DNA from 3 places in the Streptomyces sp. NPDC096132 genome. Region 2 is predicted to be linked to each of the others. Evidence: riboswitches for the same ligand, from Rfam matches in the RefSeq annotation. Region 2 holds a riboswitch; each other region holds the start of a gene.

Region 1 (9,331 bases), on a different contig from region 2:
TACCTGGAGCACAAGGACCCGGACCGGGACATCGCGCTCTACATCAACTCTCCCGGCGGCTCGTTCAGCGCGATGACCGCGCTCTACGACACGATCCGGTACGTCACCTGTGACGTGGAGACGACCTGCCTGGGCCAGGCCGGCTCGTCCGCGGCGGTGCTGCTGGCGGCGGGCGCCCCCGGCAAGCGGTTCGCGCTGCCGGGCGCCCGGATGGTGATCCAGCAGCCGGCGCTGCCCGAACCGGTCGAGGGGCAGGCCAGCGACCTGGCCATCCAGGCCGATGAGCTGGCCCGCACCCGGGACCTGCTGGAGGAGATGCTCGTACGGCACACCGGCCGCAGCCCCGGACAGGTGACCGCGGACATCGAGCGCGACCTGATCCTGACGGCGCCCGGGGCCGTGGAGTACGGCCTGATCGACGGGGTCGTCCCCAGCCGCCGGGACCTGTCCGGCGGACGCGGTGGGCGGTGAGCCGCCGATGCTGCCTCCCGAGCTGCCGCCGCTGCCCGCGCTCACCCGCGCCGAGGCCGAGCTGATCGACCGTTATCTGGACGTGGTGGACCTGCTCGGGCGGATCAACCCCGCGCATCACGGGGACACGTACCGCGGGCTGAGGGCCGCCCAGGCGCTGGTGGCGAGGGCGGCGGAGCTGCGCGACGCGCTGACGCTGATGCACCAGCGGGGCGAGAGCGAGCTGCACGCGCCGACCCTCGCGCGGGCGCTGCGCGTGCTGGACGGGGAGCGCCGTACGGCGCGCGTCACGGTGCCTCCGCTCTCCGACAGTTGACCCACGGTCGTCCGGCCCTGAGCGCCCGCGTCACGAACGCGACGTCCGGGCCGGAGTTGAAACGCACCAGACGGGTTACCCCCGTTCGGCGGAGCGGCGGCTCCTTTTGCGAGCGCGCGCATTGTGCCGAAGGCGCCGTTTCCCGGGGCGGCTCAAGGGGTAGCGGCGCAGGTCGGGGGGTCTTTGGCACCCTTGACTCCTGATCGCCCATCAGGGTGTCCACCCGAACGGGTGAGTGGTGAGTAACCCCACAAATCCCCGGTTGCGTTGGGATTTTTGGTCAACGGTGAGTCAAGATCCGTGTCTGACGACAAGTCCCCGCCACAAGCGGCGGGGCGGTCCGGGCGGACGCCGAGTCCTGCCGCTGCCCGGATTGACCGGTCGACAGAAGTGCATCGGCAGGAGTGGAGGACCCAAGCACGACGGGTCGCCGGAACGGTCACGCCATGACCGGGTCGAGCAGCCCTTGGGGTGAAGCCGCGCGAGCGGCCGGGCACCTTTGTCAGCCCGAATCCGACAGGTCATCCTTCACAGGCGGTTGACGAAGGGTTGCGCATGACTGCGCTCAATCGTGTCCCGTCGCTCATGGCCCGGGCCGGTACGGCCTCGGCCTTCGCCATCGCCGCCGTGGGCGGCTCGATCGTGATCCCCGGGGTCGCCTCCGACGCGGCGGCCGCCACCCCGGCGACGAAGGCACTTCAGGTCGCGGCCTCCAAGAAGGGCTCCCCGTACAAGTACGGGGCCACCGGACCGAAGAGGTTCGACTGCTCGGGTCTCACGCTGTACTCGTACAAGAAGGCGGGCAAGACCCTGCCGCGTACGGCGGCGCAGCAGTACAACAAGACCCGCCACATCTCGGCCTCCAACCGCAAGGCCGGCGACCTCGTGTTCTTCCACTCGGGGTCGTACGTGTACCACGTCGGGATCTACGCGGGTAAGGGCAAGATCTGGCACTCGCCGAAGACCGGTGACGTGGTGAAGCTGCAGAAGATCTGGACCAAGAGCGTCTGGTACGGCCGGGTCCGCTGACCCCCGTTGTCCTCCCGGGCGGTGACGGCGTCCCTGACGCGTCGTCACCGGCCCGGGAGCTCTCCCGCCGGTGGGGTGGTCAGGGCCCCGGCCACCGGCTCCGCCGGGACGGTCCACGGCAGCTCGACCGTGACCGTCTTGCCGCCCTCGCGCGTGGGGCGGACTCTGAGCTTGCCGCCGTACTCGGCGGTCAGCCAGCGAATGATCACCAGGCCTCGGCCGTTGTCCTGCTGGACGGCGGCCGGCAGTCGTTTGGGGAAGCGCGGGTGGCTGTCGGTGACGCCGATCAGCAGGCGTTCGTCACGGTCGAGGACCAGGGACACCGTGAAGGTGGGTGACTGCCCGAAGGTGTGCTGTACGGCGTTGGTGGCGAGTTCGGAAACGATCAGCCGGATGGTGTCGGCCGCCTCGCTGTCCGCCGGCAGACCCCATTCGACGAGGGTGCCGGCCACGAAGCCGCGGGCCGTGGAGACCGAGGCGGGATCGCTCGGCAGAGTGACGGATGCTTCCAGATGGTCTGCCATGGCGACCTCGTCCCTTTCCCACGGGACCGGAGTCCGACACGCTGCGGATGGTTCGAGTACGGTCCCGGACTGGTGCTTCTTCGCCAGACTGCCATTACCGCGCCGGTCACGGGTGGCGATCCACCAAGATATGCATATATCTGTCGCCCAATGCGGTGAACTCTGCCACGGCAGAGCGTTTTTGGACGGCCCCCGAGGAGTAAGGAGGAGCCCATGCAGCACGGTCCCGCGGTGCGCCGCCGGAAGCTGGGCGCCGAACTGCGCAGTCTGCGCGCCCGGGCGGGGCTCACCAGCGGTGAGGCGGCCCGGCTCGTCGGCTGGCACCAGTCCAAGGTGAGCCGCATCGAGACCGGCACCAGTGGTACGAAACCGGCCGATGTACGGTTACTTCTCGACGCCTACGGGGTGACCGACCCGCAACTGCGGGAGCTGATGCTGGCGTTGGCCGGCTCGGAGGAGAGCGGCGGCCGGGACCACTGGTGGCACGCCTACCGCGGGGTCCTGCCGGCCGCCTACCGGGACTTCATCAGCCTGGAGTCGCAGGCCGGAGCGATGCGCACGCTGGAGACGACCGTGGTCCCGGGACTGCTGCAGACGCCCGAGTACGCGCGCGCCGTGACCCGGGCGGCGGTGGAGGGCGCGGACGAGGACCAGCTGGACACGCTGGTGGAGGTGCGGATCGCCCGCCAGGACGTCCTGCGCAGGCAGCCGCCGCTGCGGCTGAGCGCGGTGCTGGACGAGGCGGTGCTGCGGCGGGAGGTGGGCGGCCCCGAGGTCATGGCCCGTCAGCTTCTTCGGCTGACGGAGGCGGCCCGGCTGCCCCAAGTGCGCTTGCAGGTCCTGCCGTTCGCGGCCGGCGCCCATATCGGAGTGACCGGCCCTTTCGTTATCTTCTCATTTTCGAGCGGTTCCGATCTGGACGTGGTTGTTCTCGACCACTTGACGAGTAGCCTCTATCTCGAACGGAAAGAAGACCTCGAGGCCTACACCGAGGCCTTCAACGCCCTTCGGGCCCATGCCCTTTCGCCCGAGGAAACACTGGAATACATCGCCGCGATAGCTGACGGCGCGTAGGGAGGCACCATGTCTGCACTGCCTCGGAACGTACCCCGCAGCACCGATCCCCACGCTCTCCCGGAGGTGCGGTGGCTGCGCAGCAGCTACAGCACGGGAGCGAACAACTGCGTGGAAACGGCCCGGCCGGCCTCCGGGCCCTGGGCCGGGCTGCTCGCCGTACGCGACTCCAAGGACCCGTCCGGGCCCGCCCTGCTCTTCTCCCCCGAGAGCTGGTCGGGATTCACGGCCGCGTTCCGCTGACCACGGCGTCGAACACCGTCGCCTGATCACCGTCATCCGCCATCAGGGGCGACCCACGGCCGTGTCACGCCGACTCATGGTCGTGTCTCCCCGATCACCCGTACAGCGCGTTCCAGCTCGGCCCCGGAGAGGTCCGCGCGGGCGGTCAGCCTGAGGCGCGAGATGCCGTCGGGCACGGAGGGAGGACGGAAGCAGCCCACGGCCAGCCCTGCCGACCGGCAGTCCGCCGCCCATCGCACGGCCCCCTCCGGGGACGGCGCACGCACGGAGACGACCGCGGCGTCCGGACGTACCGCTTCCAGGCCCTCGGCCGTCAGCCGGGAGTGCAGCTCGGCCGCCACCGCACGCGCGCGCGCCGCCCGCTGCGGCTCCCTGCGCAGCAGCCTCAGCGCGGCCAGTGCCGCGCCCGCCGCCGCCGGGGCCAGTCCGGTGTCGAAGATGAACGTCCGGGCCGCGTTGACCAGATGGTCGATCACGCGCGCGGGACCCAGCACGGCCCCGCCCTGGCTGCCGAGCGACTTCGACAGCGTCACCGTGACGACGACGTCCTCGGCGCCCGCGAGACCCGCCGCGTACGGGGCACCGCGCCCGCCGTCGCCGAGCACACCCAGCCCATGGGCGTCGTCCACCACGAGCCCGGCGCCGTGCTCCCGGCAGGCGGCCGCGAGTCCGGCCAGCGGGGCGGCGTCGCCGTCGACCGAGAAGACCGTGTCGGAGACCGCCACGGCCGGGCCGTCGTGCGTGCCGAGGGCCTTGCGCACGGCGTCCAGGTCGGCGTGCGCGACGACCTGGGTGGTGCCCCGGGCCAGCCGGCAGCCGTCGATGAGCGAGGCGTGGTTGCCCGCGTCGGAGACGATCAGGGAGCCGTGCGGGGCCAGCGCGGTGACCGCGGCGAGGTTGGCGGCGTACCCCGAGGAGAAGACCAGGGCCGCCTCCACCCCGCAGAAGTCGGCGAGCTCGCGCTCGAGCTCGGTGTGCAGTTCGGTGGTGCCGGTGACCAGCCGCGAGCCGGTCGCGCCGCCGCCCCAGGTCCGCGCGGCCGCCGCGGCGCCCTCCGTGATCTCCGGGTGCCGGGACAGGCCCAGGTAGTCGTTGCTCGCGAGATCGAGCAGCGGAGAGTCGGACGGGCGGGGGCGCAGCGTCCGTACGAGTCCGGCCCGGCGGCGCAGTTCCGCCTGTTCGTCGATCCAGCCGAACGCCATGGGTCCTCCGGTGCTTTTGTAGGTAGCGGACAGACACTAGCGGCAGCAATCGCTACCCACGGTGTGGCAATACCCACACGTCGAACCGGGTGTGTTGTGTGATCCCTACCTTGGCCCGAGGCGGGTCGGTAGGACAGGATCGGCTCTCATGGACCTGCTGAACACGCTGGTGGACAAGGGGCTTCGGCGCGAGCTGCCGACCCGCGAGGAAGCGCTGGCCGTCCTCGCCACTTCCGACGACGACGTGCTGGACGTGGTGGCCGCGGCCGGGAAGGTGCGCCGGCACTGGTTCGGCCGACGGGTGAAACTCAACTACCTCGTCAACCTCAAGTCGGGGCTGTGCCCCGAGGACTGCTCGTACTGCTCGCAGCGGCTCGGCTCCACCGCCGGGATCCTGAAGTACACCTGGCTCAAGCCCGACGAGGCGTCCGAGGCGGCCGCGGCCGGGCTCGCGGGCGGGGCCAAGCGGGTGTGTCTGGTGGCGTCCGGACGCGGTCCGACGGACCGTGACGTGGACCGGGTCTCCGAGACCATCAAGGCCATCAAGGACCAGAACGAGGGCGTCGAGGTGTGCGCCTGTCTGGGCCTGCTCTCCGACGGCCAGGCCGAACGGCTGCGCGAGGCGGGCGCGGACGCCTACAACCACAACCTCAACACGTCCGAGTCGACGTACGGGGACATCACGACCACCCACACGTACGCCGACCGGGTGGACACCGTCACCAAGGCGCACGCGGCGGGCCTGTCGGCCTGCTCGGGCCTGATCGCCGGCATGGGCGAGAGCGACGAGGACCTGGTCGACGTGGTCTACTCGCTGCGCGCGCTGGACCCGGACTCGGTGCCGGTCAACTTCCTCATCCCGGTCGAGGGCACGCCGCTGGCCAAGGAGTGGAACCTCACCCCGCAGCGCTGTCTGCGGATCCTGGCGATGGTCCGGTTCGTCTGCCCGGACGTCGAGGTGCGCATCGCCGGCGGCCGCGAGGTCCATCTGCGCACGATGCAGCCGCTCGCGCTGCACCTGGCCAACTCGATCTTCCTCGGCGACTACCTGACGACCGAGGGCCAGGCCGGCAAGGCCGACCTGGAGATGATCGCGGACGCGGGCTTCGAGGTGGAGGGCGCGGGCGAGGTCACGCTGCCGGAGCACCGGGTGGCCGTGGGCGGGGGCGGCTGCGGCTCGCACGCCGAGGCCGGCTGCGGTTCGGGCTGCGGGTCCCACGCCGAGGACGCCGGGGGCTGCGGGTCCCACGAGGGGGGCGGTGTGTGCGGTTCCGTCGCCACGGCGACCGCCGCCGAGCCCCGTACGGACCTGGTCGCCGTACGCCGCCGCGGCGCCGGCACCGACCTCGCGCCCAATGCCTGAGCTGCCCTCCCTGAGCGTGCCCGAGCTGCTGGAGCTGGACCGGCGGCACGTCTGGCATCCGTACGGTCCGATGCCCGGCCGCGTCGACCCGCTCGTCGTGGAGTCGGCGAGCGGGGTCAGGCTGCGCCTGGCCGACGGCTCGGGCGAGCTGGTCGACGGCATGTCGTCCTGGTGGTCGGCGATCCACGGCTACAACCATCCGGTGCTGAACGAGGCCGCGCGCGAGCAGCTCGGGCGGATGAGCCATGTGATGTTCGGCGGGCTCACGCACGAGCCCGCCGTGCGGCTGGCGAAGCTCCTTGTCGACATGTCGCCCGAGGGCCTCGATCACGTCTTCCTCGCCGACTCCGGTTCGGTGTCGGTCGAGGTCGCGGTGAAGATGTGTCTGCAGTACTGGCGCTCGCTGGGCCGTCCCGGCAAGCAGCGGCTGCTGACCTGGCGCGGTGGCTATCACGGCGACACCTGGCAGCCGATGTCCGTGTGCGACCCCGAGGGCGGGATGCACGAGCTGTGGAGCGGGGTGCTGCCCCGTCAGGTCTTCGTGGACCCGCCTCCGGTCGACTACGAGGAGGCGTACGCGGAGCAATTGCGCGCGGCGATCGAGCGGCACGCGGACGAACTGGCCGCGGTGATCGTGGAGCCGGTGGTGCAGGGCGCGGGCGGCATGCGCTTCCACTCCCCCGCCTATCTGCGGGTGCTGCGCGAGGCGTGCGACGCGCACGACGTGCTGCTGGTGTTCGACGAGATCGCGACCGGGTTCGGGCGCACGGGCGCGCTGTTCGCGGCGGGGCACGCGGCGGTGACGCCGGACGTGATGTGTGTGGGCAAGGCGCTGACCGGCGGTTACCTGACGATGGCCGCGACCCTGTGCACCGCCCGGGTGGCCGACGGCATCTCGCGCGGCGAAGTGCCGGTCCTCGCCCACGGACCGACGTTCATGGGCAACCCCCTCGCCGCCGCCGTGGCCTGTGCCTCGATCGGGCTGCTGCTCGGTCAGGACTGGCTCGCGGAGGTCAAGCGGATCGAGGCGGGACTGCGGGACGGGCTTGCGGCGGCGACGGAGATTCCCGGGGTGCGGGACGTCCGCGTCCTCGGCGCGATCGGCGTCGTACAGCTCGATCACGCGGTGGACATGAAGGCCGCCACGGCGGCGGCCGTCCGGGAGGGCGTCTGGCTGCGGCCGTTCCGCGACCTGGTCTACACGATGCCGCCGTACGTCACGGGCGACGCGGACGTGGCACGGATCGCGCGCGCGGTGTGCGCCGCGGCGCGGGAGGGATGAACATGCCGATCCTGGTGATCACGGGGACGGGTACGGAGGTCGGCAAGACCGTCACCACCGCGGCCGTCGCCGCCTCGGCGCTCGCGGCGGGCCGCTCGGTGGCCGTGCTGAAGGCCGCGCAGACCGGCGTACGGCCGGACGAGCGCGGGGACGCCGACGAGGTCGCGCGGCTCGCGGGCGCGGTGACGACGGCCGAGATCGCCCGCTATCCCGAACCGCTGGCCCCGGCGACGGCGGCCCGGCGGGCGGGCCTGCCGCCGGTGCGGCCGTACGACGTCGTGGAGGCCGCGCAGAAGCTGGCCGCCGCGCACGACCTGGTGCTCGTCGAGGGGGCCGGCGGGCTGCTCGTACGGTTCGACGAGGCGGGCGGGACGCTGGCCGACGCGGCCCAGGCGCTGCGGGCGCCGGTGCTGGTGGTGGCCTCGGCGGGCCTGGGCACGCTGAACACCACGGAACTCACGTCCCGTGAACTGCGCTCGCGTGGCGTGGAGTTGCTGGGCGTCGTGATCGGCGGCTGGCCCGACTCACCGGATCTGGCGATGCGCTGCAACGTCACGGACCTGCCGGACGTCGCCGGGGCCCCGCTGCTGGGGGCCCTGCCGATGGGGGTGGGTGCGCTCCCGCCCGCCGAGTTCCGTACGGCGGCGCCGGGTTGGCTGGCGCCGCGACTGGACGGAACGTGGGAGGCGGAGGCCTTCCGGGAGGGGGCGGCGTCCTAGTCGGCCTCCGCCAGCAGCCGTACCAGTTCGATGCGGGAGCGGATGCCGAGGCGGGTGAAGACGCCGCGCAGGTGGTGGTCGATGGTGCGGGGGCTGAGGGCGAGGCGGGCGGCGATCTCGCGGTTCGTGGCGCCCTCGGCGGCCATGCGGGCGACCATGAGCTGCTGGGCGGTCAGACGGGTGGTGGGGGTGTCGGTGCCGTGGGCCGGGGTGGCGGGGGCGCCCAGGGCGCGGAGTTCGGCGCGGGCCGCCTCGGCGCAGTGCGGGGCGCCGAAGGACTCGAAGGCCTCCCGGGCGCTGTGCAGCCGGTCGCGGGCCTCGGCGCGGTGGCGCAGCCTGCGCAGGGCGCTACCGAACAGCAGTTCGGTGCGGGCGCGTTCGAAGGCGCGGGTGCCGTCCGTGTGCAGGTCGAGGGCCGTGCGGTAGTGCTCGACGGCGTCGGCGCCGGGAGTGAGCAGGGCCCGGCAGCGGGCGCTGAGGGCGAGGTCGTCGGGGCTGCGGACGGCACGGGCCCAGCGGTCGTAGTCCGCGTGCGCGGCCCGGGCGATCCGGGTGTCGCCGGCCCGGACGGCGGCCTCGACGTAGTGCGGGGTGGCCAGGTGGCGGATGGCGCGGTGGCCGTGCCCGGGGCCGAAGGCGGCGAGGGCGCGCAGCCGGGCCGCGGCGGCGCCGAAGCGTCCGGCGCCCAGGTCGAGGAAGGCGAGCGCCCACTGGGCGAGGGCGGCGGGCAGGCCGAGGCCGTGCGCGAGGGCGTAGGAGCGGGCGGCGTCGGCGCGCTCGCGGCACAGGTCGCCGTCGCCGGTGAGCGCGGCGAACATCGCGAGGGCGGCCTGCAGATGGCAGGCGCCGTTGTCCTGTCCGGTGGCGTACGCCTGCCGTAGCGCGTCCAGGGCGGCCGTCTCGGCGGCGCGGGGGCGGCCGGTCCAGAAGTCGGCGTAGGCGCGGAACTCCATCGCCTGGGACACGGTCGCGGTGAGGCCGTGGGACCGGGCGGCGGCCGCTGCCCGGACGGTGGCGGTGGCGGCGCGGGTGTGGTCGCCGAGCATCAGGGCGGCGATGCCGGCGTGCAGCAGAAGGGTGGGGTCACCGCCCGGACCGCACCGCCCCG
Region 2 (9,331 bases):
TGGAAGGCGGGCGAGGAGACCTGCGCGGCGTGCACACCCGCCTGGTCGGCGAGCTGGAAGACCGTGGGGTACGGCTGCCAGACGGCCGGTGAGGTCCAGGGCTGCCAGCGGAGCTGGTTCATCAGCTCGCCGGTGGCCGGGTTGCGCACGGTGTAGCCGGGCAGGCCGTGGGCGCCCGGCGGGAGACCGGTGCCGACGGAGGCGAGGGAGGTCGCGGTGGTCGCCGGGTAGCCGGCGGTGAGCGGGCGTCCGGTGCCGCCGCGCGAGCTGCCGAGGAGCGCGTGCAGATACGGGGCCTCGTCCGGGTGGGCCTTGATCTGCTCCCAGCCGAGGCCGTCGATCAGGAAGACGCAGTTGCGGTCGGCCGGGGTCAGCTCCGGGATCGCCGCGGTCATGCCGGGTACGCCGAGTCCGGCGGCCAGCGTGGGCAGCAGGTCGGCGAGGGAGCCGGTGCCGTAGGCGGGGACGGGGGCGGAGGAGACGGGGAGGGGCTCCACGTCGTCCCAGGAAGCGGGCGCCGCCATCAGCGGGTGGTGTCCGCGGTGGCCTCGGAGAGCGACTGGGCGAAGGCGAGTGCCTGGCGCACCGTCTCCGGGCCGTCGCCCGCCTCGCTGACGCGCAGGCTGAGGTCGTCCGCCGTCGAGTTGCCCGTGTAGCCGTGGTCGGCGTCGCAGTTGGGGTCGCCGCAGGCGGCCGGCTCCAGGTCGATGCGGGAGACGGCGCCCCAGCCGATGGTCAGCACCACCTCGCGCGGCAGCGTGCCCGGCTTGTACGACTCGGGGTTGGCGACCACGCGGCTGACCACGACCGAGGAGATCCGGCCGAGCTTCACGGACTCCGTGGAGGTCGTGGCGTACGGCGTCGGGGAGGTCGTGTCGGCGGCCTGCTCGTCGGTGTGGCTGACGATGAAGCGGTTGCCGGTGAGGACCAGCACGGTCACATGCCGACGCACCTCGTTCTGGTCGAACGTGGTCTCCTGGTGGACCAGGTACGACCGGATGGGCTCGCCGCCCACAGCGGCCTCCACCGCCTCGGCCACGAGGGCCGGGTAGTAGCCGCTGCGCTCGATCGCCGCGCGCAGCCCCTGGGTCGTCGTACTGGTCTTGGCCATGCGCTCCATCCTACGGGGACCCACTGACTGCGAGGCACCGCTCACGGACGCTCCGCCGACCCGACGGCGTACGCGGGCCGACCCCACCAGGATCCCCCGGGGAGCCCGAGCCCGGCACGGTCGCCGTCCCGCCGGAATCCCCCGGCGAGCCTGGGCCCGGCACGGAACCCCCCGGGGAGCCCGAACCCGGCACGGTCGCCGTCCCGCCGGAATCCCCCGGCGAGCCTGGACCCGGCGTGGTCGCCGTCCCGCCGGAATCCCCCGGCGAGCCTGGGCCCGGCGCGGTCGCCGTCCCGCCGGAACCCCCCGGCGAGCCTGGGCCCGGCACGGAACCCCCCGGGGAGCCCGAACCCGGCACGGTCGCCGTCCCGCCGGAATCCCCCGGCGAGCCCGGACCCGGCGCGGTCGCCGTCCCGCCGGAACCCCCCGGGCAGCCCGAGCCCGGCGTGGTCGCCGTCCCGCCGGAATCCCGCGCAGCCCGAGGCCGTCGTGACCGCCGTCCCACGCATGCCCAGCGCAGCCCGAGCCCAGCAGGACCGCCGTCCCACGAATGCCCCGCACACCCCGAGCCCGGCAGGACCGCCGTCCTTCCGCGCTCTCCGTCGCTCAGTACGCCGGCAGTGTCCGTGGGCCGAGGTCGTCGCGGGCCGGTGGTGGGGCGAGGCGGACCGAGGCGCCGAGGACGCTGAGGCCGTGCGGGGCGACCACGACGGGCTCCAGGGTGACCGCGACGACCTCCGGATGGTCGTCGACCAGGCGGGAGACGCGCAGGAGGAGCTCCTCCAGGGCGGGGGTGTCGACCGGGGTGGAGCCGCGCCAGCCGAAGAGGAGGGGGGCCGTGCGGATCGAGCGGATCAGGGAGGTGGCGTCGCGGTCGGTGACCGGGACCAGCCGGTGGGCCATGTCGCCGAGCAACTGGGAGGCCGCCCCTGCGAGCCCGAAGGACAGCACGGCCCCGGCCGCCGGGTCGATGACCGCGCGGACGACCGTGTCGACCCCGCGCGGGGCCATCGCCTGGACGACCGGACGGATCTCCTCCGGCTTTCCGAACAACTCGGTCAGCTCGGCGTACGCCCGCCGCAGTTGCTCCTCGTCGGCGAGGTCGAGGCGGACCCCGCCCAGGTCGGCGCGGTGGCGCAGATGCGGGGCGGTGGCCTTGAGGGCGACGGGATAGCCGAGGGCGCCCGAGGCCCGCGCCGCGTCGTCGGGGGTGGGCGCGGGGATGGCCCGGCGGGGGTGGATGCCGTAGTGGCCGAGCAGTTCGCAGGTGTCGTCGGTGCCGAGGGTGAGGCCTTGGCCGCGCGAGAGGAGCCCGTCGATCAGGCGGGCGGCGCCCTTCTCGTCGATGTCCTCGTACCCCGGCACCTTGCCGGGGTCGGCGGCCTCGCGCCGCCACTGCGCGTAGTTCACCGCTTCGGCGAGGGCGCGCACGGCCCGTTCGGCGGCGGGGTAGGCCGGGATGAGGTGGGTGCCCTCTACGGCCTCCCCGACGGCGGCTCCCTTGGCGGACTCGACGGCAACGGCTCCCGCAGGGGCGTCGACGGCGGCCTGCGACCGCGTACCGCCAGCCGGTGTCCCGCCATCCGGTGTCCCGCCATCCGGTGTCCCGCCGTCCGGTGTGGCCCCGTCGGGCGTGGTCCCACGCGCGCGTGCGGTGGCTCCGGCGCGCGGCGCGGTGCTCGTCGCGGCGGACAGCGCGGCCGCGAGGCCGCCCAGTTCCACGTGGACGACGAGCACCGGCTTGGCGGGGGCCGCGGCCGCGGCCGAGCGCAGGGCCTGAGCGAGCGCCGCGTCACTCGGTGAGGTCTCGCCGATGGCCGGTATGGCCGTCACCACGACCGCGTCGCACGTCTCGTCGGCCAGCGCCCGCGCGAGCGCCGCGTGGAAGTCCTCCGCCGACGCCTCCGTCGTCAGGTCCAGCGGCGGCAGCGGGCGCAGCCCCTCGGAGAGGCAGGCGTCGTAGGTCAGCAGTCCCAGCGACTCGGAGTTGCCCAGGATGGCCACCCGGGGCCCGGTCGGCAGGGGCTGGCGGGCGAGTAGCAGGCCGGCGTCGACCAGCTCGGTGATGGTGTCGACGCGGATCACACCGGCCTGGCGCAGCAGCGCCGACACCGTGGCGTGCGGCAGGCGGGTCGCGCGTACGGCGTGGCCCTGCGGGGCGGAGCCGGATCCCTGGACGACCACGAGGGGCTTCGCCGCCGCGGTGCGCCGCGCGAGGCGGGTGAACTTGCGCGGGTTGCCGATGGACTCCAGGTACATGAGGGCGACGTCGGTGTCCGGGTCGTCGTACCAGTACTGCAGGACATCGTTGCCGGAGACGTCCGCGCGGTTGCCGGAGGAGACGAAGGTGGACACGCCGGTGACGCCGGTGACGCCTCCGCCGCGCCGGTGCAGGCGGGACAGCAGGGCGATGCCGATGGCCCCGGACTGGGCGAAGAGTCCGATGCGGCCGGGACGCGGCATCTCCGGGGCCAGCGAGGCGTTGAGCCGCACCTCCGGGGAGGTGTTGATGACGCCGAAGGCGTTGGGGCCGATGATCCGCATGCCGTACGCGCGTGCGTGCCGTACGAGTGCGCGCTGACGTTCGCGCCCGTCGGGGCCGCTCTCGGCGTACCCGGCGGACAGGACGACGAGTCCCTGGACGCCGTGCTCGCCGCACTCCGTGACGACCTCGGGCACATGGTCGGCGGGGACGGCGACGATCGCGAGGTCGACGGGGTCGGCGATGTCGCGCACGGAGCGGTGGGCGGGGACCCCGTCGATCTCCTTGAGGTCCTCGGGGAACGCGCGGTTCACGGCGTACAAGGGGCCTGTGAAGCCGGCCTCGCGGAGGTTGCCGAGGACGCTGCGGCCGACGCCGCCGGGGGCGCGCCCGGTCCCGACGACGGCGACGGAGCCGGGCGCCAGCAGCCGCCGTACGGAGTGCGACTCGGCGCGCTGTTCCCGCGCGCGCTGCACGGCCAGGGAGCGCTCAGTGGGTTCGAGGTCGAACTCCAGGCGGACGACGCCGTCCTCGAAGCTGCGCTGCTGGGTGTAGCCGGCGTCCGTGAACACCTTGATCATCTTGGTGTTGGCCGGGAGCACCTCGGCGGCGAACCGGCGGATGCCGCGCTCGCGCGCGACGGCCGCGATGTGCTCGAGGAGGGCGGAGGCGACACCGCGGCCCTGGTGGGCGTCCTGGACGAGGAAGGCGACCTCGGCCTCGTCGGCGGGGGCGGAGGCGGCCATGCCGTCGGCACCAATGCGGTCATAGCGTACGGTTGCGATGAACTCGCCGCCGACCGTGGCCGCGAGTCCCACCCTGTCCACAAAGTCGTGGTGCGTGAAGCGGTGGACGTCCTTCGCGGACAGTCGCGGGTAGGGCGCGAAGAAGCGGTAGTACTTCGACTCGTCCGAGACCTGCTCGTAGAAGCTGACCAGGCGCTCGGCGTCATCAACGGTGATGGGGCGGATGCGCGCGGTGCCGCCGTCGCGCAGCACCACGTCGGCTTCCCAGTGGGCGGGGTACTCGTGCCGGTCCGAGGCGCTCTGCATGGGGCCCAGCGTACGGCTCGCGTACGACAACGGCGCGAGGCAGTCTGTGGAGGACGGAAGCCGGATCGAGGCCGCGATCCGGCGACCGCACGAGGAACGGGACGTACGACCCGTTCCTCCCGTGCTTCACGTGTGGAACACTGGTCTAGACAACCTGGAAACCGAAGGGCAGCAACACATGGCTGAGCGCCGCGTCAACGTCGGCTGGGCCGAGGGCCTCCACGCCCGCCCCGCCTCCATCTTCGTCCGAGCCGCCACGGCCGCAGGCGTCCCGGTGACGATCGCCAAGGCTGACGGCAACCCCGTCAACGCGGCCTCCATGCTGGCCGTCCTCGGCCTCGGCGCCCAGGGTGGCGAGGAGATCGTCCTCGCCTCCGACGCCGAGGGCGCGGACATCGCCCTCGACCGGCTGGCGAAGCTGGTCGCCGAGGGTCTCGAGGAGCTCCCCGAGACCGTCTGAGTCGCACACGAAGCCGCGTCACCGCTCCCGGTGGCGCGGCTTCGCCGTTTTTCGCACAGGTTTTCGTGGCGGCGCCGTGGAATTACCGGCGGCATAACCGGAAACCCGTCCCCGGGCACGCGAAGGGCGCGCCGGCGAGAATTCCGGGCGCGCCAGGAAAAGGGCAGCGAAAATACCTCTCCGCCGAATATCCCTTCTTTGTATACGGCCCCCGTGTTAATGCCGCAGGCCCGTCATGTTTACGGGAGGTTGCGAAGTCCTCACACGGTCGGCGCGGTCCGCGCCGCCGGCGAACCGCAGCCGGTGCGCGACGGTCGCCCGCTCGGTGTGCAGCGCCGTGACCGTCCGGGCGCGCTCCTGGTCGCCGCGCGCCACCGCGTCCACGATCGCGCCGTGCTCGGCCCAGGACTCCACGGGGTTGACCGGCGCCTCCACGGTGTACATCCAGGCGATCTTGTGGCGCAGCTGGGTCAGCATCGACGTCAGGGCGGGGCTTCCGGAGGCCTGGGCGAGCGTTTCGTGGAACCAGCCGCCCAGGGAGCGCAGATCCTCGCTGTTGCCCCTCCTGGCCCGCTCCTGGCCCAGCCGGACGAGACCGCGCAGCACCTTCAGATGGGCCTCGGTGCGGCGCTGGGCGGCCCGGGCCGCACCGAGCGGCTCCAGGAGCATGCGCATCTCCAGCAGGTCGGCCGCCTCCTGCTCGGTCGGCTCGGCGACGCACGCGCCCGCGTGCCGCCGGGTGACGACGAAGCCCTCGGCCTCCAGGGTGCGCAGCGCCTCCCGGACGGGGACACGGGAAACGCCGTAGCGGCGGGCGAGGAGTTCCTCGGTGAGGCGGCTGCCGCGCTCGTAGACACCCGCGACGATGTCGTCCCGGATGGCCGTGCACACCGAGTGCGCCGGAATACGCATGACCGACCTCCGCATTAATCCCCGTGAAACGTCGACGATTGACGTGTGTTCCGTGACTCTATTGCAATGAGCCGGAATTTCCGATGGCGGACCGGAATCCAGGGATATTTTTTGGACAGCGGGGTGCCGGAAACGGCGAAAGCCCCGGCCTGGTGGGCCGGGGCTGGACGATCTGTCGCCGTGTGTCGTCAGACGTTCACGCCGTGCTGGCGGAGGTAGGCGACCGGATCGATGTCCGAGCCGTACTCCGCGGTCGTACGGGCCTCGAAGTGCAGATGCGGGCCGGTGACGTTGCCGGTCGCGCCCGAGAGGCCGATCTGCTGCCCCGGGGTGACCTGCTGGCCCACCGAGACACCGATGGAGGACAGGTGACCGTACTGGGTGTACGTGCCGTCGTTCATCTTGATGACGATCTGGTTGCCGTACGAACCGCCCCAGCCCGCCTCGACGACCGTGCCCAGGCCGACCGCGTGCACGGAGGTGCCGCTGGCGGCGTGGAAGTCGATGCCGGTGTGGCTGCCGGAGGACCACAGGGAGCTGCTGGCGTGGTAGCCGGTGGAGACGTAGGAACCGGTGATCGGCGGCACGAAGGCGTTCAGACGCTTGCGCTCGGCCTCACGGGCCGCACGCACGCGTGCCTCGCGCTCCTCCGCGGCCTTCTTGGCGGCGGCCTCGCGCGCGGCCTCCTCGAAGGCGGCCCTCTTCTGCACGGCGACCTGGTCGTCGATCTGCTCGGCGACGGCCTCGCCGGCGGTGACGACGGGGATCAGCCCGGTCTCCTCGGGAGTGGGCTCGGCCGCGAAGGCCGGGGCGGAGGAGACGGTGGCCATGACACCGGTGGTGGTCAGCGCCGCGATACCCGCCGCGCGGGCGGTGGTGCGCTGCATCCGGCTGGGCCGGCGGTGCTTCCCGGTGGCGCAGGTGTACGCCATGAAGTTGAGCGGTCCTTTCCTTCCCTCTCGCCTACCGGGTTAGCTGACGGGTTCGGAGCAGGAAGGTCTCCTACGGACCCCCTCGCTGGCGCGCGGGCGTCCGATTCACCCCAGGGACTTCACAAGTGGGTCCCCGGCTCCCCTGGCTCGCGCCGTACGGGGACTCGGCGATGACTGTCCGGTGCCGCGGATGCGGCGCACTGCCTGACGAACAGCCCGCACGAAGCTATGCGGGGCCGCTTTGAATCCTCAAACGGATCCCGGTTTTTGTAGCGCATCCCACAGGGCAGACAGGCAACCTCCGCACCAATTCGGACATCTTGCCGACGCGTTGAGGCCCTGGTGGCCTTGCGGTCCACCAGGGCCCCTACGCGCGCGTGCCGTTGGCCGCCGCCCGGTGGTGACTACTCCGCCGGCACGACCTTCACCTCGCCGATGCCGAGCGCCTCGACGGCCTCCTTGATCTGGGCGGCGTCACCGACGAGCACGGTCACCAGACGGTCCACCGGGAAGGCGCTCACGGCCGCCGCGGTGGCCTCGACCGTGCCGGTCGCGGCGAGCTGCTGGTACAGCGTGGCCTGGTAGTCGTCGGGCAGGTACTGCTCGACCTGGTCGGCCAGCGTGCTCGCGACGGCCGCCGCGGTCTCGTACTTGAGCGGCGCCACCCCGACGAGGTTCTGCACGGCGACGTCCCGCTCGGCGTCCGTCAGGCCCTCCGCGGCGAGGGTGCGCAGCACCTTCCACAGGTCGTCCAGGGCGGGACCGGTGTTCGGCGTGTCTACGGAGCCGCTGATGGCGAGCATCGCGGCGCCCGAGCCGTCCGGGGCGGACCTGAGGACCTGCCCGAAGGCGCGCACCCCGTACGTGTAGCCCTTCTCCTCGCGCAGGACGCGGTCCAGGCGGGAGGTGAGGGTGCCGCCGAGGCAGTACGTGCCGAGGACCTGGGCGGCCCACACGCGCGCGTGCCGGTCGGCACCGATCCGGCCGATGAGCAGCTGCGTCTGGACGGCGCCGGGACGGTCCACGATGACGACGCGGCCGGTGTCGTCGGCGGTCACCGGCCGGACGGGCGACGGCTGGGCCGGGGAGCCCGTCCAGGCGCCCAGGGTGTCGCCGAGGAGCGCGGCCAGGTCGACGCCCGTGAGGTCGCCGACGACCACGGCGTTGGCCGTGGCCGGCCGGACGTGCCTCTCGTAGAAGGCCCGTACGGCGGCGGAGTCGATCTTCTCGACGGTCTCCGCGGTGCCCTGGCGCGGGCGCGACATGCGCGCGCTCGCCGGGAACAGCTCCTTGGAGAGCTCCTTGGCGGCGCGGCGGGAGGGGTTGGCCAGCTCGTGCGGGATCTCGTCCAGGCGGTTGCGGACGAGGCGCTCGACCTCGCTGTCGGCGAACGCGGGCGCGCGCAGGGCGTCGGCGAGCAGGCCGAGCGCCTTGGCCAGGCGGGAGGCGGGCACCTCCAGGCTGAGCCGGACGCCGGGGTGGTCGGCGTGGGCGTCGAGGGTGGCGCCGCAGCGCTCCAGCTCGGCGGCGAACTCCTCGGCGGAGTGCTTGTCGGTGCCCTCGGAGAAGGCCCGCGCCATGATCGTGGCGACACCGTCCAGGCCGGCCGGTTCGGCGTCCAGGGGGGCGTCGAGGAGGACCTCGACGGCGACGACCTGCTGGCCGGGGCGGTGGCAGTGCAGGACGGTCAGGCCGTTGTCCAGCGTGCCGCGCTCGGGCGCCGGGAACGCCCACGGCTTGGCCTCGCCCGCCCGGGGCTGGGGGTGGAAGTCCATCGTGGCGAGCTCGCTCACTGAGCCGCCTCCTCGTTCTCGTCCTGGTCGGCGGGGGCTTCGGGAGCGGTCGGCTCGTAGACGAGCACCGCGCGGTTGTCGGGGCGCAGGCGGGCCTTGGCGACCTCCCGCACCTCCTCGGGCGTCACCTCCAGCACGCGCTGGACGGCGGTGAGGGCGAGCTGCGGGTCGCCGAACAGGACGGCGAACCGGCACAGTTCGTCGGCGCGGCCGGCGACGGTGCCGAGCCGGTCGAGCCACTCGCGCTCCAACTGGGCCTGGGCGCGCTCCATTTCCTCGGCGGTGGGACCCTCCTCGGCGAACCGGGCGAGCTCCTCGTCGATGGCGGCCTCGATGACGGGCACCTCGACGTCCCCGGACGTCTTCACGTCCAGCCAGCCGAGGGAGGGCGCCCCGGCGAGCCGCAGCAGCCCGAAGCCGGCCGCGACGGCCGTACGGTCGCGCCGCACCAGCCGGTTGTAGAGGCGGGAGGACTCGCCGCCGCCGAGGACGGTGAGCGCCAGGTCGACCGCGTCGCACGCGCGCGTGCCGTCGTTCGGCAGACGGTACGCGGCCATCAGGGCACGGGCCGGGACCTCCTCCTCGACGA
Region 3 (9,331 bases), on a different contig from region 2:
AGTCGGTCTATCTCGTCGGCGACGAACTGGGCCTCGTCGTGCTCGGTGTCGGCGACATAGCCGGTGATGCGCGCGCCCGCGCCCGCGTTGGTCCACAGGTTCTTGGGGCGGCGGGACTCGTTGCGCTCGATGACCGCGTTGGCGGCGGAGAGGATCGTCTGCGTGGAGCGGTAGTTCTGCTCGAGCAGGATCGTCGTCGCGTCCGGGTAGTCCTCCTCGAACTGGAGGATGTTGCGGATCGTCGCGCCCCGGAAGGCGTAGATCGACTGGTCGGCGTCACCCACGACGCACAGCTCGGCGGGCGGCACGTCGTACTCGCTGGGGGGTACGTCGACCGGGTGCTCAAAGGTGCCGACCAGCTCCCTGACCAGGGCGTACTGGGCGTGGTTGGTGTCCTGGTACTCGTCGACGAGGACATGACGGAAGCGGCGGCGGTAGTGCTCGGCGACGTCCGGGAACGCGCGCAGCAGGTTGACCGTCGTCATGATCAGGTCGTCGAAGTCGAGGGCGTTCGCCTCGCGCAGCCGGGACTGGTACATCGCGTAGGCCTGGGCGAGGGTCTTCTCGAAGCCGTCGGCGGCCTGGGCGGCGAAGTCCTCCTCGTCGATCAGCTCGTTCTTCAGGTTGCTGATCTTGGCGCTGAAGGACTTCGGCGGGAAGCGCTTGGGGTCGAGGTCCAGGTCGCGGCAGACCAGGGCCATCAGGCGCTTGGAGTCGGCGGCGTCGTAGATCGAGAAGGAGGACGTGAAGCCCAGCTTCTTGCTCTCGCGGCGCAGGATGCGCACGCACGCGCTGTGGAAGGTCATCACCCACATCGCGTTGGCGCGCGGGCCGACGAGCTGCTCGACGCGCTCCTTCATCTCGCCCGCGGCCTTGTTGGTGAAGGTGATCGCGAGGATCTGGCCCGGATGCACGTTCCGCTCGGCGAGGAGGTGGGCGATGCGGTGGGTGAGCACGCGGGTCTTGCCGGAGCCGGCGCCGGCGACGATGAGCAGGGGGGTACCGGCGTGGACGACGGCCGCGCGCTGGTTGTCGTTGAGCCCCTCCAGGAGCGCCGCCGCGTCGATCGCCGGGCGCGGGGCGCCGTCGCGGTAGTAGGCATCGCGGTCCGGGGGCACGTCGAACTTCCCGCCGAACAGATCGTCCGGAACCGACTCCGGAGCGTGATCGTCCTCGGGCGGCGGCGGGGGCTCCTCGTCGTGGCCGCGAGGGCCCTGGAGGTCCGCCAGGAAGCTGTCGTCAAAGAGGCTGCTCATCGCTCTCCGAGTCTAGGGTGCCCCACTGACAACGCGGAGCCGTCCCGGGAAACATGCCCACCCTCACCTTCCGAGGCGGCCGTATCACAGCATGTGATCCCATGGATGAGCTTTGCTCAAGGTAACGAAAATGTATCGGGCATATCGCCCATCAACCTTCACAGGGGCCACACGAGTTGGCTACCGTGCCGGGCAGGCCTCCACGGATCCCCACCGGCGAACCTCGCCGGGCCGCGCGGCCTCCGCCGAGTCCGGTGCGCCCTTGTGCGGCAGCCGGAGCCGGGGACCCACCGATTCCCCGGGGTGAATCGGCCCGACCGCCCAGTGGGGCAGGGCCGTAGGGCGCCCTTCCGAACCATCCGCCCGAACCCGACAGCTAACCCGGTAGGCGGACGATGGAAGGAGTCGCCTCCCTTGGCGTCGCAGCACCGCAAGCCGCGCTTCCCGGGCACCCGCGTGGCAGGCATACGCACGCCCGCCCTCGCCACCGCCGCCCTCACGTCCGTGGCCCTGCTCTCCCAGTCGGCCAACGCCGCCCCCGCCGACGACGGCAAGCCGAGCCTGGAGGAGGTCGAGAAGAAGGTCGACGACCTCTACCGCCAGGCGGAGTCGGCGACCGAGAAGTACAACGCCGCCAAGGAGAAGACGACCAAGCAGCGCAAGCGCGTCGACACGCTCCTCGACGACGTCGCCCAGCGCACCCAGAAGCTCAACGAGGCACGGGAGGAGCTGGGTTCCTTCGCCGCGGCCCAGTACCGCACCGGCGCCTCCGCCCCCGACACGGCGACCTTCCTGCTGGCCGACTCCCCGCAGGACTACTTCGACCAGACGCAGCTGATGAGCCGGCTGACCGACCGCCAGAAGGGCGCGGTCGACGACTACTTCACCGAGCAGTCGGCGACGATGAAGAAGCGGCAGGAGGCCACCGAGAGCCTCTCGGCGCTCACCGACACGCAGAGCGATCTGAAGACCGCCAAGGCCACGGTCCAGCAGAAGCTCGGCGACGCGCGCGAGCTGCTGTCGCAGCTGACGGCCCAGGAGAAGGCGCGGCTGGCGGCGATCGAGAAGCGGAAGCAGGAGGAGGCCGCGCGCAAGGCGGCGGAGCTCGCCCAGCAGCAGGCCGCCGAAGCGGCCGCCCAGCAGCAGAGCGCCGACACCTCCGAGACGACCGGCTCCTCGTCGTCCGGCACGGACTCGTCGTACGCCACCAAGGCCGAGAAGGCGCTCGCCTTCGCCCGCGCGCAGATCGGCAAGCCGTACGTCTGGGGCGCCACCGGCCCCGACTCCTACGACTGCTCCGGCCTCACCCAGGCCGCCTGGAAGGCCGCGGGCGTCACCCTCCCGCGCACCACCTACGACCAGGTGAACGCCGGCACCACCGCCTCCCTCGCCGACGCCCAGCCCGGCGACCTGGTCTTCTTCTACGACGACGTCAGCCACGTCGGCATCTACATCGGCAACGGCATGATGATCCACGCCCCGAAGCCGGGCGCGTACGTCCGCGAGGAGTCGATCTACTACGACGGAGAGTCGGGCATCCACAGCGTGGTTCGCCCGGCCTGAGGCAGTCACAGCGGCAGGCGTACCGCGGCCAGACCGAGGCACGCGCGCGTGAGGCGTTTTGTGCGACTACGCGCGCGTGCGCCGTTTTTTGCAGCCACGCGCGCGTGTGCCCCCGCGCAAGCCGCTCCGCACTCCTTAGCATCGGCCCCATGCCCGGCTCCTCCTCCCTTCGCGCCTGGTGGGCGCAGCGTCCGCCGGCGGCCGGGGCCGCCGTTCTGGCGACCGGCATCCTGTCCGTCGGACTGCACCTGGCGGGATACGAGACGTTGTCCCGCGTCGCGCTGGCGCTGGCCGGCGCCGCCTGGGTGGCGCTGGGCGCGGACTTCGTCGTACGCCTGGTGCGGGAGCGCGAGCGGTGGCTCGCGGAGGCGGGCACGCCGGCCGGACTGACCGCCGTGGCCGCCACGACCGTCCTCGGCACACGGGTCTCGGCGCTCGGCTGGCAGTCCCTCGCGTGGGCGTCGCTGGCCCTGTCGGCCGTGCTGTGGCCGGTGCTGCTGACGGGCGTCGCACGGCAGGTCGTACGGCATCTCGCGGGGCACCGGGGACGGCGGATGCCCGGGGACGTGTTCCTGTGCTGTGTGGCCACCCAGGGGCTCGCGGTGCTGGGCGCGACGCTCGCCAAGGCGGAGGCGATGACGTGGCCGGCGTACACGGCGCTGGCGCTGTTCTGGCTGGGGCTGGTGCTCTACGTGCTGATGCTGGCCCTGTTCGACTGGCGGCAGGTGACCGAGGGCGCCGGCGACCAGTGGATCGCGGGCGGGGCACTCGCCGTCTCGGCGTTCGCGGGGGCGAGGCTCATCGCCGCCGACCGCGGGGAGCTGTATCTGTGGAACGCCGACGACAGGGGCGCCCTGCGCGCGATGACCGTCGCGCTGCTCGTGCTCTCGCTGTGCTGGTACGCCGTACTGCTCGCCGCCGAGGTGTTCCGGCCGCGCCTGCGCTACGACGTCCGGCGATGGGCGACGGTGTTCCCGATGGGGGTGACGGCGGCGGCGATGCTCTCCGTCGCCGCGGCCGTCCGCATCCCGGGCCTCAAGGGGCCCGGGGAGGTGCTGCTGTGGGTCGCGGTGGCCGCGTGGCTGGCCGTCGCCGTGGCGGCGCTGGCCATGGTCCGCCGGTCCGTGACGGCCTCCGGGTTCCCCGGCTCCCCGGGATCCACCCGGTCCGTCAGGTCCAGAGGACCGCGATGAAGATGTTCGCCACGGTCAGCAGGCCGACCAGGCCGAACAGCGACTTGTCCACCTTCTCGTCGTCCCGCTTCACATAGACCAGGCCGAGGATCACGATCAGCAGCGCCAGCTTCACACCGATCTTGATGTTGTTGACGGGCTGGTCGTCGGCCTGATTGAGGCCGACCAGGATCACGCCCGTGACCAGCATCGTCGCCGCGCCGTGCAGCATGGCGGGGACGAAGCGGGCCGTGCCCTGGCCCATCGCCTTCATCTGTGTGAGGAAGCCGCCCAGGAGCGCGGCGATGCCGATGATGTGCAGGCCGACGAAAAGATGGATGAGTACGTCCATGAGGCCGGATGCTAATCAGCCGTGCCCGTGCCCCCCACACCGGCCCTCCCCATGTGACCTGGCTTGCATATATGCGTCCCATAGCAGCCTGCCGCGCCGAGGTGTCCCGGAATCGCCGCATCGGTCACCGCTCCGCGCGAAGCCGACGCCCCCGACCCGGCTCCCTCGACAGAAACGATCACCTGCCGGTCCACTCGCGCCATTTCCATACATCGCGTTACCAACCCGACACAGACGGGCCTAGCGTCCTCCCCCAGGTGACCGGCTCCCCACCGCCGCCCGGGCCAGGGGCGGCAGTCGGCCACCACCGCCGAGAAGGTCCGGCGGCGTGCCCCGCTCCCCCTGTGCGGGCCGCCGTCGGACAGGTCAGCCGCTCTCCTCGGTCGTCCGTCCGCTCCCTCGACGGCCGATGGGGCAGCCGACAGCCGTGGGTCCGTCCGACGCCCGTCCGACGACCGCCCGGCCGAAGCGGTCGTACGAAAGGACGTGCAGTCCCACGTGGCAGCGCACCGCAAGGCCCGACAGCGCTCGCTCGGCGGCCAGACGGCCCGTACGGCGTTCACCCTCGCCCTTGCCGGCGCGGCGACGGCCACGGCCTTCGACGGAACCGGACAGGCCGAGCCGCAGCTGACCGCCGCGCAGGTCAAGGCCAAGGTGGACAAGCTGTACCAGGAGGCGGAGGCGGCCACCGAGAAGTACAACGGCGCGCAGGAGGCGGCCACCGCCGCCGAACAACGTCTGGGGACGCTGCAGGACGAGGCGGCGCGCAAGGAGGAGAAACTCAACTCCGCGCGGGAGGCGCTGGGCTCGATGGCGGCGGCGCAGTACCGCAACGCCGGGCTCGACCCGGCCGTGCAACTGGCGCTCTCCGACAACCCCGACCAATATCTCGACGGCGCCGCCTTCGCCGAACGCGCCGGCGACCGGCAGTCGGCCGCCGTCACCCGTGTCCGCCGGCAACTGCGCGAGATCGAGCAGCTGCGCGGTGCCGCACGCGTCGAACTGTCCTCCCTCAAGGCCCGCCAGGCGGAGCTGAAGAAGCACAAGAGGACCATCACCGACAAGCTGGACGTGGCCCGCAGCCTGCTCTCCCGGCTGACGGCGGCGGAACGGGCCCGCATCGGAGCGGACACGGGCGGCACCGGCTCGGACGACCGCGCCTCCCGGGCCTCCTCCGGCGCACGCGACACCCTCCAGGCACCCGGCACCACCGCCGCCCCCAACTCCCGGGCGGCAGCCGCCGTTTCCTTCGCCTACTCCAAGCTCGGCAGCCCCTATGTCTGGGGCGCCACCGGCCCCGACGCCTTCGACTGCTCGGGCCTGGTCCAGGCCGCCTACCGCTCCGCCGGAGTCTCCCTCCCCCGCACCACCTACGCCCAGATCGGCGCCGGCCAGCGCGTCTCCCGCTCCGAACTCCTCCCCGGCGACCTGGTGTTCTTCTACTCCGGCATCACCCACGTCGGCCTCTACATCGGCAACGGCCAGATGATCCACGCCCCGAACCCGTCGGCCCCGGTACGGATCGCCCCCATCGACGAGATGCCGTTCGCGGGGGCGACGCGGGTGGTGTGAGAGGCGGGCGCGGCTCCGGGCGTGCCGTCGGCCGGCGTGACGTCGGACCAGTGGCCGCGCGATCGGCCCCGTGGCCGTGCCGTCACACCAGCCGACGGGCCGTCGCCCAGCGCGTCAGCTCGTGGCGGTTGGACAGCTGGAGTTTGCGGAGCACCGCGGAGACATGGGACTCGACCGTCTTCACCGAGATGAACAGCTGCTTGGCGATCTCCTTGTACGCATAGCCCCGGGCGATGAGGCGCAGCACCTCGCGCTCGCGCTGGGTGAGCCGGTCGAGGTCCTCGTCGACCGGCGGGGCGTCGGTGGAGGCGAAGGCGTCCAGCACGAACCCGGCGAGGCGGGGCGAGAAGACCGCGTCCCCCTCCTGCACCCGGAAGACGGAGTCGACCAGATCGGTACCCGTGATCGTCTTGGTGACATAGCCACGGGCGCCCCCACGGATCACCCCGATCACGTCCTCCGCCGCGTCCGACACGGACAGGGCGAGGAAGCGCACCGGCTGCTCGGCGTCGGCCATCAGCGAGGCACAGCGGCGCAGCACCTCCACGCCTCCGCCACCGGGCAGATGGACGTCGAGAAGGACCACCTCGGGCCGGGTCGCGGTGATGACGGTGACCGCCTGGTCGACGTCCGCGGCCTCGCCGACGACCTCGACCCCGGTCTGCTCGGTCTGGCCGATCTCGGCCTGCACGCCCGTGCGGAACATACGGTGGTCGTCGACGAGGACCACCCGCACGCGCCTCCCGCCCGTGCTCTCGCCGGAGGTCTGCGCCGGCTCGGCCGCCTCCCCCGCTCCCGCCGTTCCGTTCGTCTCGGTCGGGTCGCTCATGACGTCTTCTCCACCCTCTCCATCTCCAGCTCGACCTCCGTGCCGCCGCCCGGGACCGCCCGCAGCCGCGCCGTGCCGCCGTTGCGCTCCATGCGGCCGATGATCGATTCTCTAACGCCCATGCGGTCGGCGGGTATGGAGTCCAGGTCGAAGCCGGGGCCGCGGTCCCGGACGGACACGAACACCGCCCTGCCCTCGACTTCGGCGTAGACCTGCACGGCTCCGCCCTCGCCACCGTACTTGGCGGCGTTCACCATCGCCTCGCGCGCGGCCTGCATCTGTGCGCCGACCCGCTCGTCGAGCGGGCAGTCGCCCACGACCACGACCTCGATGGGCACGCCGTGCTTGTCCTCGACCTCGGCGGCGTTGCGCCGGACCGCGTCGGCGACCGTGGTCGGCTCGTCCGCCTCGTCCTTGCCCGTGCCCTCCGGCTTGTAGAGCCAGGTGCGCAGGTCCCGCTCCTGGGCGCGGGCGAGGCGGCGCACCTCGCTCGCGTTCTCCGCGTTGCGCTGGATCAGAGTCAGGGTGTGCAGCACGGAGTCGTGGACGTGGGCGGCGACCTCGGCGCGCTCCTGGGCCCGGATGCGCATCAGGCGCTCCTCGGAGAGGTCCTGGGTCATCCGGACCAGGTAGGGCCCGGCGAGGAGCGTGATGCCGACGAGCACGGCGAGCGCCGCCTGCAGGACCGAGTCGAGATGGGCGGCGGAGCCCTGCAGGACGAAGATGCCGGAGACGCCGGCGGTGACGAGGAGGACGCCGGCACCGGCCCGCAGCAGCGTGAGCGTGCGGCGTCTTCGGCCGACCTCGACCCAGCGGGCCCGGCGGGCGTTGTCCGCCTGGCGCCAGACGAGGGCGACCCCCGCGCCGACGAGCACGGCGGGCAGCAGATACGCCTTGGCACCGCTGCCCAGGTTCACATTGCTGACGAAGACCAGGGCGACGACGACCATGAGCAGCAGGGCGACGATCTGGCCCCGGTCCGGTCTGCGGGCGACCAGCCTGCGGCGGCCGTCGGGCGCGGTCTCGGTGGAGACGAGCGACGGGGGCTTCTGGTCGCCGACGCCACCGACGCCGAGCGGCACGAAGAACCAGAAGGCCGCGTAGAGCAGGGCGCCGAGGCCGTCCGCCATGAACAGGCCGACGAAGACGAGCCGTACCCACACGACGGGCAGCCCGAGATGCCCGGCGAGCCCCCGCGCCACGCCACCCAGCCAGCGTCCGTCGCTGCTGCGGTAGAGCTTGCGCGGCGGCCGCGGTTCGACGAGTGGCGCTGCTGCGGCTTCCGGCATGCCACCGATGGTCACACGGCGGGCGGTCCCGGGCATCAGGGTTCTCCCCCGAGACGCCCCTGATCTTCGGCCCGGCCGCAGGTCGAACGCCTCCCGGGCGCCGCCTCAGGGCCGATATCAGGGTCCGGCCAGGGTCGTTCCGACTCCCGCCGGGGCCGTCGGGCCGACACCATGGACTCATGGAAAATCACCAGCACGCCTCGGACGCCGTGCCCGACGAGGGCACCGCGCCCGACGCGGCCGCCCCGTCCACCGGCGCCCAGGGCGCCGCAGGTGAGCAGCCCCGCGCGCACAGGCGGGCGGGCGCACCCGCGCACGGAGAACACGGAGAACACGGAGAAGACGGAGAAGACGGAGAAGACGGAGCACGCGACATGTCCGAGGAGCCGACCCGGCCCGGGAAGGCAGGCGGGCCCGAGGAGACGGGAGGGGCAGGGGCGGTGAAGGACAGGCGGGGCGACGACACCCTCACCGCCGCCGAGGCCGCGGTCAGCGCGGCGACGGCCGCGGCAGCCGCCGAAGCCGCGGCTGATGGAGCCGCGTCCGCGGCAGCCGCCGCGGAGTCAGCCGCGGGGTGGGGTGTGGATGAAGGCGCCGAAGCGGTCGAGCGGCCCGGGTTCCGGCGCGACCGGCGGCACAAGGTGCTCGCCGGGGTGTGCGCGGGGCTGGGCCGGCAGTGCGACATGGACCCGGTGATCTTCCGGATCACGCTCGCCGTGCTCTCCGCGACCGGCGGCATCGGCCTCATCTTCTACGGCTTCGCCTGGCTCTTCGTCCCGTACTCCGACGAGGAGCAGAACGAGGTGCGCAAGCTGCTGACCGGCCGGGTCGACGGCCAAGCCCTCGTGGCCGTGCTGTTCGCGCTGGTCGGCTGCGGTGTGTTCCTGTCGATGCTGAAGAACGGCGGTGTGCTGACCTTCGCCGTGGTCCTCTCCCTTCTTCTCGCGGGAGCCGGGTACTGGTCGCGGCACCGGGACTCCTCCGACCCCGACCCGCTGGCCGCACAGGCCGTCGCCGACGCCCCGCCGGAGGCCCAGGCGCCACCGGTCCCGGCCGCCTACCCCTCGTGGTGGCGCGACCCCATAGTCAAGGACGGCACACATGTCGGCGGCACCGGCTATCTGTGGGGTCCCCGGGACCCGCGCGACCGGGACATCACGGCGGCCATCAACGTCAGCCTCATAGGTCACAGGAGCGGTCGCGAGGGCATACGCGTCCCGCCCGGCCGCTCCCCCGCTCCACGCGGGCCCCGCTGGACAGGCGGCTGGGTGTTCCTGCTGGCGGTGCTCGTGGGCGGG

The links. Region 2 has a riboswitch for cyclic di-AMP ahead of ACIRF9_RS12575 (M23 family metallopeptidase). Riboswitches for the same ligand answer to the same signal wherever they lie in the genome.
Region 1: it holds a riboswitch for cyclic di-AMP, as region 2 does, so the genes downstream of both, ACIRF9_RS37410 (C40 family peptidase) here and ACIRF9_RS12575 (M23 family metallopeptidase) in region 2, are expected to answer to the same signal.
Region 3: it holds a riboswitch for cyclic di-AMP, as region 2 does, so the genes downstream of both, ACIRF9_RS14200 (NlpC/P60 family protein) here and ACIRF9_RS12575 (M23 family metallopeptidase) in region 2, are expected to answer to the same signal.

Annotation. Positions count from the first base shown of each region.
Region 1 covers NZ_JBIWGA010000021.1:14,350-23,680, forward strand. The annotation lists gene ACIRF9_RS37400 (ATP-dependent Clp protease proteolytic subunit) at 1-471, shown strand, start outside; gene ACIRF9_RS37405 (hypothetical protein) at 479-787, shown strand; cyclic di-AMP (ydaO/yuaA leader) riboswitch at 1,137-1,339, shown strand; gene ACIRF9_RS37410 (C40 family peptidase) at 1,343-1,816, shown strand; gene ACIRF9_RS37415 (ATP-binding protein) at 1,861-2,340, opposite strand; gene ACIRF9_RS37420 (helix-turn-helix domain-containing protein) at 2,554-3,414, shown strand; gene ACIRF9_RS37425 (DUF397 domain-containing protein) at 3,424-3,657, shown strand; gene ACIRF9_RS37430 (8-amino-7-oxononanoate synthase) at 3,732-4,859, opposite strand; gene bioB (biotin synthase BioB) at 5,008-6,222, shown strand; gene ACIRF9_RS37440 (adenosylmethionine--8-amino-7-oxononanoate transaminase) at 6,215-7,504, shown strand; gene bioD (dethiobiotin synthase) at 7,507-8,223, shown strand; gene ACIRF9_RS37450 (LuxR C-terminal-related transcriptional regulator) at 8,220-9,331, opposite strand, start outside.
Region 2 covers NZ_JBIWGA010000004.1:433,200-442,530, forward strand. The annotation lists gene ACIRF9_RS12550 (alkaline phosphatase family protein) at 1-524, opposite strand, end outside; gene ACIRF9_RS12555 (DUF5998 family protein) at 524-1,111, opposite strand; gene ACIRF9_RS12560 (GNAT family N-acetyltransferase) at 1,718-4,645, opposite strand; gene ACIRF9_RS12565 (HPr family phosphocarrier protein) at 4,824-5,105, shown strand; gene ACIRF9_RS12570 (GntR family transcriptional regulator) at 5,322-6,017, opposite strand; gene ACIRF9_RS12575 (M23 family metallopeptidase) at 6,206-6,949, opposite strand; cyclic di-AMP (ydaO/yuaA leader) riboswitch at 6,963-7,129, opposite strand; gene ACIRF9_RS12580 (M16 family metallopeptidase) at 7,354-8,742, opposite strand; gene ACIRF9_RS12585 (M16 family metallopeptidase) at 8,739-9,331, opposite strand, start outside.
Region 3 covers NZ_JBIWGA010000005.1:221,968-231,298, reverse strand. The annotation lists gene pcrA (DNA helicase PcrA) at 1-1,256, opposite strand, end outside; cyclic di-AMP (ydaO/yuaA leader) riboswitch at 1,490-1,663, shown strand; gene ACIRF9_RS14200 (NlpC/P60 family protein) at 1,671-2,819, shown strand; gene ACIRF9_RS14195 (tellurite resistance/C4-dicarboxylate transporter family protein) at 2,969-4,012, shown strand; gene ACIRF9_RS14190 (hypothetical protein) at 3,990-4,343, opposite strand; gene ACIRF9_RS14185 (NlpC/P60 family protein) at 4,842-5,915, shown strand; gene ACIRF9_RS14180 (LuxR C-terminal-related transcriptional regulator) at 5,998-6,744, opposite strand; gene ACIRF9_RS14175 (PspC domain-containing protein) at 6,741-8,069, opposite strand; gene ACIRF9_RS14170 (PspC domain-containing protein) at 8,213-9,331, shown strand, end outside.